Regions from separate parts of the Streptomyces sp. NPDC042100 genome, predicted to be linked through region 2. Evidence: predicted binding sites of a transcription regulator. Region 2 holds the regulator's gene; each other region holds the start of a gene.
What was found. Region 2 encodes HrcA, which represses chaperone genes, less so after heat shock. Its sites were predicted from a motif close to TTNGCACTCNGNNNNNCNGAGTGCNAA; they were not measured.

Region 1: a site for HrcA is predicted at 1,198-1,224, ahead of groES (co-chaperone GroES). Genes of this name have one in related genera too.
Region 3: a site for HrcA is predicted at 1,930-1,956, ahead of groL (chaperonin GroEL). Genes of this name have one in related genera too.

What each region holds. Positions count from the first base shown of each region.
Region 1 covers NZ_JBVJDK010000001.1:534,211-537,483, forward strand. The annotation lists gene ACZ6J5_RS02620 (polysaccharide deacetylase family protein) at 1-891, shown strand, start outside; gene groES (co-chaperone GroES) at 1,371-1,679, shown strand; gene groL (chaperonin GroEL) at 1,805-3,273, shown strand, end outside.
Region 2 covers NZ_JBVJDK010000002.1:233,339-236,611, reverse strand. The annotation lists gene ACZ6J5_RS05310 (MBL fold metallo-hydrolase) at 1-732, opposite strand, end outside; gene hrcA (heat-inducible transcriptional repressor HrcA) at 888-1,907, shown strand; gene dnaJ (molecular chaperone DnaJ) at 1,908-3,047, shown strand; gene ACZ6J5_RS05295 (nitronate monooxygenase) at 3,250-3,273, shown strand, end outside.
Region 3 covers NZ_JBVJDK010000001.1:119,916-123,188, forward strand. The annotation lists gene thrC (threonine synthase) at 1-779, shown strand, start outside; gene ACZ6J5_RS00620 (MoaD/ThiS family protein) at 795-1,070, shown strand; gene ACZ6J5_RS00625 (cold-shock protein) at 1,505-1,711, shown strand; gene groL (chaperonin GroEL) at 2,085-3,273, shown strand, end outside.

The sequences.
Region 1 (3,273 bases), on a different contig from region 2:
ACTATTCGGATGGTCGGTGCCGCCCTCGCCGTCGCCGCGCTCGGCTCCGCCTGCGCGGGCCCCGGCGGCGCGGAGCCCGCCGCGCCCCCCAAGCCCGCCGCCGGCCAGCCGCACGCGCAGAACGCGGCCGGCGCGCTCGGCTCGTACGCCGACCGGGTCCGCGCCGAGCGCGCCGCCCGGGTGGCCGCCGCCAGGAAGTGGGGCCTGGCCCAGCCGCCGCTGGAGGCCCCGGCGCCGCCCAAGGTGAAGCCGAGGATCACCACCCGCAAGGGCTTCGAGACCGACGGGGAGGGCCTGCCGCCGGTCTTCACCACCGTCCCGACCAAGCAGAAGATCGTCTTCCTGACCATCGACGACGGCGCCGAGAAGGACCCCGAGCTGCTGCGGATGATGAGCGAGCTCAAGCTCCCGTACAGCGCCTTCCTCAGCGACTACCTGGTCAAGGAGGACTACGGCTACTTCCGGAAGATGCGGACCTCCCAGCCGGGCGGCGTCGCCCTGCACAACCACACCCTCAACCACCGCTATCTGCCGGGCCTCGACTACGCCGACCAGAAGCGCGAGATCTGCGGGATGCAGGACGTCATCGAGAAGCGCTTCGGCAAGCGGCCCGAGCTCTTCCGCCCGCCGTACGGCAACTACAACGAGGACACCCTGCGCGCGGCCAAGAGCTGCGGGGTCAAGGCCGTCCCGCTGTGGGCCTCCGAGGCGTTCCCCGACCACATGGAGTGGCGCGAGTGGGACCGGGACCTGCACCCCGGCGACATCGTCCTCACCCACTTCCGGGGCAAGGAGGACTGGAAGGGCACCATGCCGGACATGATCCGCCGGGTGATGAAGACGATCACGGCGAAGGGCTACGCGGTGGCCAGGCTGGAGGACTACGTATGAGCCGGGCGCGCCGGCCGGCAGTCGCACTGGCCCTGACCGGCGCGCTGCTCGCCCTCACCTCCTGCGCGAGCGCGGCCGACCCGATCGACCCGATCGAACGGCTCGGCCGCAAGGCGGCGGAGCGGGTCACCCCGCACCCGCCGCGCGCCGGCCGGCCCGCCCCCGCCCGCACCGAGCCGGCGTCTCCGTCCCCGTCGGCGTCGGCATCCGGGGTTCCGGCCCCGGTCAGGCCCCTCGTACGGAACCACGGGCACCGGCCGGACGTTCTTCCCGGAGCGTCCCCGCGTCACGCCACAGGGTCGTGAATTGGCACTCCGCTTGACCGAGTGCTAATCGCGGTCATAGTCTCGCTTCTGGCACTCCCCACCGGAGAGTGCCAACACAGCGACGGGCAGGTCCGGCACCCGCGACGACGGATCCACCTGGTCGCCACCTCAGACAGTTAACCCCGCGAGATCTCCGAAGGGGGAGGTCGGATCGTGACGACCGCCAGCTCCAAGGTTGCCATCAAGCCGCTTGAGGACCGCATCGTGGTCCAGCCGCTCGACGCCGAGCAGACCACGGCCTCCGGCCTGGTCATCCCGGACACCGCGAAGGAGAAGCCCCAGGAGGGCGCCGTCCTCGCCGTGGGCCCGGGCCGTTTCGAGAACGGCGAGCGCCTGCCGCTCGACGTCCAGGTCGGCGACGTCGTGCTCTACAGCAAGTACGGCGGCACCGAGGTGAAGTACAACGGTGACGAGTACCTCGTCCTCTCGGCTCGCGACGTGCTCGCGATCATCGAGAAGTAAGTCACCCAGGACCTTCACAGGCACCTGAAGATGCTTTGAGCTGCGCCCCTGACCCCTGTGCTTTTCCGCGGGCGTCCAGGGGCGCAGTTTTCTTTCAACGATTTCGAGAGGGCTGAACCGCTTCCATGGCGAAGATCCTGAAGTTCGACGAGGACGCCCGTCGCGCCCTTGAGCGCGGCGTCAACAAGCTTGCCGACACGGTGAAGGTGACGATCGGCCCCAAGGGCCGCAACGTCGTCATCGACAAGAAGTTCGGCGCCCCCACCATCACCAACGACGGTGTCACGATCGCCCGCGAGGTCGAGATCGAGGACCCGTACGAGAACCTCGGCGCCCAGCTCGTGAAGGAGGTGGCGACCAAGACCAACGACATCGCGGGTGACGGCACCACCACCGCCACCGTGCTCGCCCAGGCGCTCGTCCGCGAGGGCCTGCGCAACGTCGCCGCCGGCGCCTCCCCGGCCGCCCTGAAGAAGGGCATCGACGCCGCGGTCAAGGCCGTGTCCGAGGAGCTCCTCGCGACCGCCCGCCCGATCGACGACAAGTCGGACATCGCCGCCGTCGCCGCGCTCTCCGCGCAGGACCAGCAGGTCGGCGAGCTCATCGCCGAGGCCATGGACAAGGTCGGCAAGGACGGTGTCATCACCGTCGAGGAGTCCAACACCTTCGGCCTGGAGCTGGAGTTCACCGAGGGCATGGCCTTCGACAAGGGCTACCTCTCGCCGTACATGGTCTCCGACCAGGAGCGTATGGAGGCCGTCCTCGACGACCCGTACATCCTGATCAACCAGGGCAAGATCTCCTCCATCCAGGACCTCCTGCCGCTGCTGGAGAAGGTCATCCAGGCCGGTGGCTCCAAGCCGCTGCTGATCATCGCCGAGGACGTCGAGGGCGAGGCGCTCTCCACCCTCGTCGTCAACAAGATCCGCGGCACCTTCAACGCCGTCGCCGTCAAGGCGCCCGGCTTCGGTGACCGCCGCAAGGCGATGCTCCAGGACATGGCCACCCTCACCGGTGCCACCGTCATCTCCGAGGAGGTCGGCCTCAAGCTCGACCAGGCCGGTCTGGACGTGCTGGGCACCGCCCGCCGCGTGACCATCTCCAAGGACGACACCACGATCGTGGACGGCGCCGGTTCCTCCGAGGACGTCCTCGGCCGCGTCAACCAGATCAAGGCCGAGATCGAGTCCACGGACTCCGACTGGGACCGCGAGAAGCTCCAGGAGCGCCTCGCGAAGCTGGCCGGCGGCGTGTGCGTGATCAAGGTCGGCGCCGCCACCGAGGTGGAGCTGAAGGAGAAGAAGCACCGTCTGGAGGACGCCATCTCCGCGACCCGCGCCGCGGTCGAGGAGGGCATCGTCTCCGGTGGTGGCTCCGCGCTCGTCCACGCCGTCAAGGTCCTGGAGGGCAACCTCGGCCTGGCCGGCGACGAGGCCACCGGTGTCGCGGTCGTCCGCCGCGCCGCCGTCGAGCCGCTGCGCTGGATCGCCGAGAACGCCGGTCTTGAGGGCTACGTCATCACCTCGAAGGTCGCCGAGCTCGACAAGGGCCAGGGCTTCAACGCCGCGACCGGCGAGTACGGCGACCTGGTCAA
Region 2 (3,273 bases):
CGACACCCCGAAGCGCCGTGCCAGCTCATCGCGCTGGCGCCGCACGAACGCCGCGTCCACCACCGCCCCGTGCCCCGGCACGTAGACCGCGTCCTCGCCGCCCAGCGACAGCAGCCGGTCCAGGGCCGCCGGCCAGCGGGCCGGGATCGCGTCCGGGCCCGCCTGCGGCTCCCCGGACTCCTCGACCAGGTCGCCGCAGAAGACCACCTCCGGCGCGCCCGGGACCGCGCCCGGCACGCAGACGGCCAGGTCGTGGCCCGAGTGGCCGGGCCCGACGTTGGCCAGCAGCACCTGCCGGCCGCCCAGGTCCAGGGTCCACTCGCCCGACACCGTGTGGCGCGGCGCGACCAGCAGCTCCGCCGCCTCCTCCGCCTCCCGCGCGTCCACCCCGAACCGCACCGCGTCCGCGCACAGCTCCGCCCGCTCCCGGGGCAGCAGCGTGTCCATGCCCACCGCCCCGAAGACCTCGGCCCCGGAGAACACCGCCGTGCCGAGGACGTGGTCGAAGTGCGGGTGGCTCAGTGCGACATGCGTCACGCGGCGGCCGCCCGTCAGCGCCTGGGCCTGGGCCCGCAGCTCCGCGCCCTGCGCGAGGCTCGCCCCCGTGTCGTACAGCAGCACCGCGTCCCGGCCGATCACCAGGCCCGCCGTGGCGTCCCAGCCCGGCAGCCGGCGCCTGCCGACGCCGTCCGCGAGCCGCTCCCACCCGTACTCTTCCCAAGTGACGTCCATGCGGCGACGCTAACCCCTGCGGCCCGGCCGACCCGCCTCCTTGCCAGGAGCGACGTCACCCGCCGTACACTGGCCGGGGGATTGCTGGCACTCGGGCAGGGCGAGTGCCAAACAGGGCGGAACCGGAACCGGATCGACAGCTGGAGGTGTGCGCGGTGCTCAGCGAACGCAGACTCGAGGTGCTGCGCGCCATCGTCCAGGACTACGTCGGGACGGAGGAGCCGGTGGGCTCCAAGGCGCTGACCGAGCGCCACAAGCTCGGCGTGTCGCCCGCCACCGTGCGCAACGACATGGCGGTGCTGGAGGAGGAGGGCTACATCGCGCAGCCCCACACCAGCGCCGGGCGCATCCCCACCGACAAGGGCTACCGCCTCTTCGTGGACCGGCTGGCCGGCGTCAAGCCGCTGTCGACCCCGGAGCGGCGGGCGATCCACAACTTCCTCGACGGAGCCGTCGACCTCGACGACGTCGTCGGCCGCACGGTGCGGCTGCTCGCGCAGCTCACCCGGCAGGTCGCCGTCGTGCAGTACCCCTCGCTGACCCGTTCGACGGTCCGGCACGTGGAACTGCTGTCGCTGGCCCCCGCCCGGCTGATGCTGGTGCTCATCACCGACACCGGCCGGGTCGAGCAGCGCGTCGTGGACTGCCCGGCCCCCTTCGGCGAGGCCTCCCTCGCCGACCTGCGGGCCCGGCTCAACAGCCGGGTCGTCGGCCGCCGGTTCGCCGACGTGCCGCAGCTCGTGCAGGACCTGCCGGAGTCCTTCGAGGAGATCGAGGACCGGGGCACGGTCACCACCGTGCTCGCGACCCTCCTCGAAACGCTCGTGGAGGAGCAGGAGGAGCGGCTCATGATCGGCGGCACCGCCAATCTGACCCGCTTCGGACACGATTTCCCCCTGACGATCAGGCCCGTCCTGGAGGCCCTGGAGGAGCAGGTCGTGCTCCTCAAGCTGCTGGGCGAGGCCAAGGAATCGGGCATGACCGTACGCATCGGGCACGAGATCGCCCACGAGGGGCTGACGTCCACGTCGGTCGTCTCGGTCGGCTACGGTTCCGGCGGCGAGGCAGTCGCCAAACTCGGCGTGGTCGGACCGACCCGCATGGATTACCCCGGAACGATGGGAGCGGTACGCGCAGTGGCACGTTACGTCGGACAGATCCTGGCGGAGTCGTAAGTGGCCACGGACTACTACGCCGTACTCGGCGTACGCCGCGACGCGTCGCAGGACGAGATCAAGAAGGCCTTCCGCCGACTCGCCCGCGAGCTTCACCCGGACGTGAACCCGGACCCGAAGACCCAGGAGCGGTTCAAGGAGATCAACGCCGCTTACGAGGTGTTGTCGGACCCGCAGAAGAAGCAGGTCTACGACCTCGGCGGCGACCCGCTCTCCGCCTCCGGCGGCGCCGGAGGCGCGGGCGGCTTCGGCGCGGGCGGCTTCGGGAACTTCTCGGACATCATGGACGCGTTCTTCGGGACGGCGTCCCAGCGCGGCCCGCGCTCGCGCACCCGGCGCGGCCAGGACGCGATGATCCGCCTGGAGATCACCCTCGACGAGGCGGCCTTCGGCACCACGAAGGACATCCAGGTCGACACGGCCGTCGTCTGCACCACCTGCTCCGGCGAGGGCGCCGCGCCCGGCACCTCCGCGCAGACCTGCGACATGTGCCGCGGCCGTGGCGAGGTCTCGCAGGTCACCCGGTCGTTCCTCGGCCAGGTCATGACCTCCCGCCCCTGCCCGCAGTGCCAGGGCTTCGGCACCGTCGTCCCGACCCCGTGCCCCGAGTGCGCGGGCGACGGCCGGATCCGCTCGCGGCGCACGCTGACGGTCAAGATCCCGGCCGGCGTCGACAACGGCACCCGGATCCAGCTCGCGGGCGAGGGCGAGGTCGGCCCCGGCGGCGGCCCCGCCGGCGACCTGTACGTGGAGATCCACGAGACCCCGCACGAGGTCTTCCAGCGGCGCGGCGACGACCTGCACTGCACGGTCACCATCCCGATGACCGCCGCCGCCCTCGGCACGAAGGTGCAGCTCCAGACGCTGGACGGGCTTGAGGACGTGGACATCCGTCCGGGCACCCAGTCCGGCCAGTCGATCCCGCTGCACGGCCGGGGCGTCACGCACCTGCGCGGCAACGGGCGGGGCGACCTGATCGTCCACGTCGAGGTGCAGACCCCGACCAAGCTGGACCCGGAGCAGGAGCGGCTGCTCCGCGAGCTGTCCAAGCTGCGCGGCGAGGAGCGCCCGACAGGGCAGTTCCAGCCGGGGCAGCAGGGGCTGTTCTCGCGGTTGAAGGACGCGTTCAACGGGCGCTGAGTCCGGACCGGACCCGCCCCGGGGGCGGCACCGCATCGCGCGGGGCCGCCCCCTTCGCGTACCCCCGGGGCCGCCCCTTCGCGTACCGCCGGGGCCGTCCCCGCGTACCTCCCGGGGCCGTCCTCGTATGCCCGGCGGCCCTCCGCCCCGTACCCCTCCGTACCGATTCGGCCCGGCCGTCGCGGCATGGCACGATGCCTGCATGTCCACCGCACTGAACGATCTC
Region 3 (3,273 bases), on a different contig from region 2:
TCTTCATCCCGCACGACCTGGAGCAGGGCAAGGTCGTCATGGCCGGCGTCTACGGCGGCGACCTCGTCGCCATCGAGGGCAACTACGACGACGTCAACCGCTTCTGCTCGGAGCTCATCGGCGACCCGCTCGGCGAGGGCTGGGGCTTCGTGAACGTCAACCTGCGCCCGTACTACGGCGAGGGCTCCAAGACGCTCGCGTACGAGATCTGTGAGCAGCTCGGCTGGGTCATCCCGGACCAGCTCGTCATCCCGATCGCCTCCGGCTCCCAGCTCACCAAGATCGACAAGGGGCTCCAGGAGCTCATCAAGCTGGGCCTGGTCGAGGACAAGCCGTACAAGATCTTCGGCGCCCAGGCCGAGGGCTGCTCCCCGGTCTCCGCCGCCTTCAAGGCCGGCCACGACGTGGTGCGCCCCCAGAAGCCGAACACGATCGCCAAGTCCCTCGCGATCGGCAACCCGGCCGACGGCCCGTACGTGCTCGACATCGCCCGCCGCACCGGCGGCGCCGTGGAGGACGTGAACGACGAGCAGGTGGTCGACGCGATCAAGCTCCTCGCGCGCACCGAGGGCATCTTCGCCGAGACGGCGGGCGGCGTGACCGTCGGCGTCACCCGGAAGCTGGTCGAGAACGGTCTCATCGACCCCGCGCTGACGACGGTCGTCCTCAACACCGGCGACGGGCTCAAGACCCTGGACGCCGTTGCCGACAGCTCTCAGGCGACCGCCACCATCCGCCCGAGCCTGGACGCGTTCCGCGACGCGGGCCTGGCCCACTGAAAGGTCCGTGAACCCATGGCAGTGAACGTCCGCATCCCCACCATCCTGCGCACCTACACCGGCGGCGAGTCCGAGGTGAAGGCCGAGGGCGCGACCCTCGCCGAGGTCATCGCGGACCTGGAGAAGAACCACGCCGGCATCGCCGCCCGCGTCCTGGACGACCAGGGCAAGCTGCGCCGCTTCGTCAACGTGTACGTGAACGACGACGACGTGCGCTTCGAGCAGGGCCTGGAGACCGCCACGCCGGACGGCGCCGGTGTCTCGATCATCCCGGCGGTCGCCGGCGGCTGAGCCCGGCCGCCGAGTCCGGCGGCCGAGCCCGTACCTGGCTTTCCCGTCTTTCCCGTCTTTCCTGAATTGCCCCTTCCGCGCTAAGAAGCGGAGGGGGCAATTCTGCATGGTTGGAAGCGGTAGAGTTGGGGAAGTCCCCTCCGCTGCTCATGCCGGTCGCATATGAGAATGCGCCCGCGCACGACAAGAAGCAGCCAAAGCGCCCGTGCCTTGTGTACCTTCTGCGCGCTTTGCCCGGCCCGACTTGACCCGGAATTCAAGGGATTCTCCCCAATTCCCCTTTCGGGGGCGCCCAGAATTCTCGTCGGATTGACCTGTTGCAGAGGGCAGTTGGGCAGATACATTCAGCGGCGGTCGACGCGTTCCGGCGCAGGGTCTGACCCGGGTCCGCGAAGTGCGGTCCCGCGCAAGGGCCAGTAATAGGGGAGTTAGGCATGGCTCAGGGCACCGTCAAGTGGTTCAACGCGGAGAAGGGCTACGGCTTCATCGCGGTCGACGGTGGTGCGGATGTTTTCGTCCACTACAGCGCGATCCAGATGGACGGCTACCGCACCCTTGAAGAAGGGCAGCGGGTCGAGTTCGAGATCTCGCAGGGCCAGAAGGGTCCGCAGGCGGACATGGTCAAGCTCGCCACCGCCTGAGCGCGGCGCGATCGGCCACCGACGCACTTCCGTCGAGGGGCCCGTATCCGGAATCCGGGTACGGGCCCCTCGTCATGTCCCGCCGCGTCACGGTCGCGCCCCGGTGCCCCCGGTGCCCGCCGCGTGCGCCCGGCTCGCGCGCCGGGCGTGTGCCGCGCGGTGTGACCGATCCTCGGTAGTCGCTTGCACTCGCATGGGGCGAGTGCTAATCATTGGCGTTAGCACTCTGAAGGTGAGAGTGCTTACGAGGATCGGGCAGACGAGGTCCGCGGCCATGTGGGGCAAGGAACCACAGGGTGAGCGGGCCGTCCGTCGCGGGCGTCGGCACGGTCCAGGAGCGTTATCCACCCCATGTCCGGGAGGACCACTTCACATGGCCAAGATCATCGCGTTCGACGAGGAGGCCCGGCGCGGTCTCGAGCGCGGCATGAACCAGCTCGCTGACGCCGTCAAGGTCACCCTCGGCCCCAAGGGCCGCAACGTCGTCCTCGAGAAGAAGTGGGGCGCCCCCACGATCACCAACGATGGTGTCTCCATCGCCAAGGAGATCGAGCTCGAGGACCCGTACGAGAAGATCGGCGCCGAGCTGGTCAAGGAAGTCGCCAAGAAGACGGACGACGTCGCCGGCGACGGTACGACCACCGCCACCGTCCTCGCCCAGGCGCTCGTCCGCGAGGGCCTGCGCAACGTGGCCGCCGGTGCCAACCCGATGGCCCTCAAGCGCGGCATCGAGAAGGCCGTCGAGGCCGTCTCCGGCGCGCTCCTTGAGCAGGCGAAGGATGTCGAGACCAAGGAGCAGATCGCTTCCACGGCCTCCATCTCCGCCGCCGACACCCAGATCGGCGAGCTCATCGCCGAGGCGATGGACAAGGTCGGCAAGGAAGGCGTCATCACCGTCGAGGAGTCGCAGACCTTCGGTCTCGAGCTTGAGCTCACCGAGGGCATGCGCTTCGACAAGGGCTACATCTCGGCGTACTTCGCGACCGACATGGAGCGCATGGAGGCGGCCCTGGATGACCCGTACATCCTGATCGTCAACTCCAAGATCTCCTCCGTGAAGGACCTGCTCCCGCTCCTGGAGAAGGTCATGCAGTCGGGCAAGCCGCTGCTGATCATCGCCGAGGACGTCGAGGGCGAGGCCCTGTCGACCCTGGTCGTCAACAAGATCCGCGGCACCTTCAAGTCCGTCGCGGTCAAGGCCCCGGGCTTCGGCGACCGTCGCAAGGCCATGCTGAACGACATCGCCATCCTCACCGGCGGCACGGTCATCTCCGAGGAGGTCGGCCTCAAGCTGGAGAACGCGGGCCTCGACCTGCTGGGCCGCGCCCGCAAGGTCGTCATCACCAAGGACGAGACCACCATCGTCGACGGTGCCGGTGACAGCGAGCAGGTCGCCGGTCGCGTGAACCAGATCCGCGCCGAGATCGAGAACAGCGACTCGGACTACGACCGCGAGAAGCTCCAGGAGCGCCTCGCGAAGCTGGCCGGCGGCGTGGCCGTCATCAAGGCCGGCGCCGCGACCGAGGTCGAGCTCAAGGAGCGCAAGCACCGCATCGAGGACG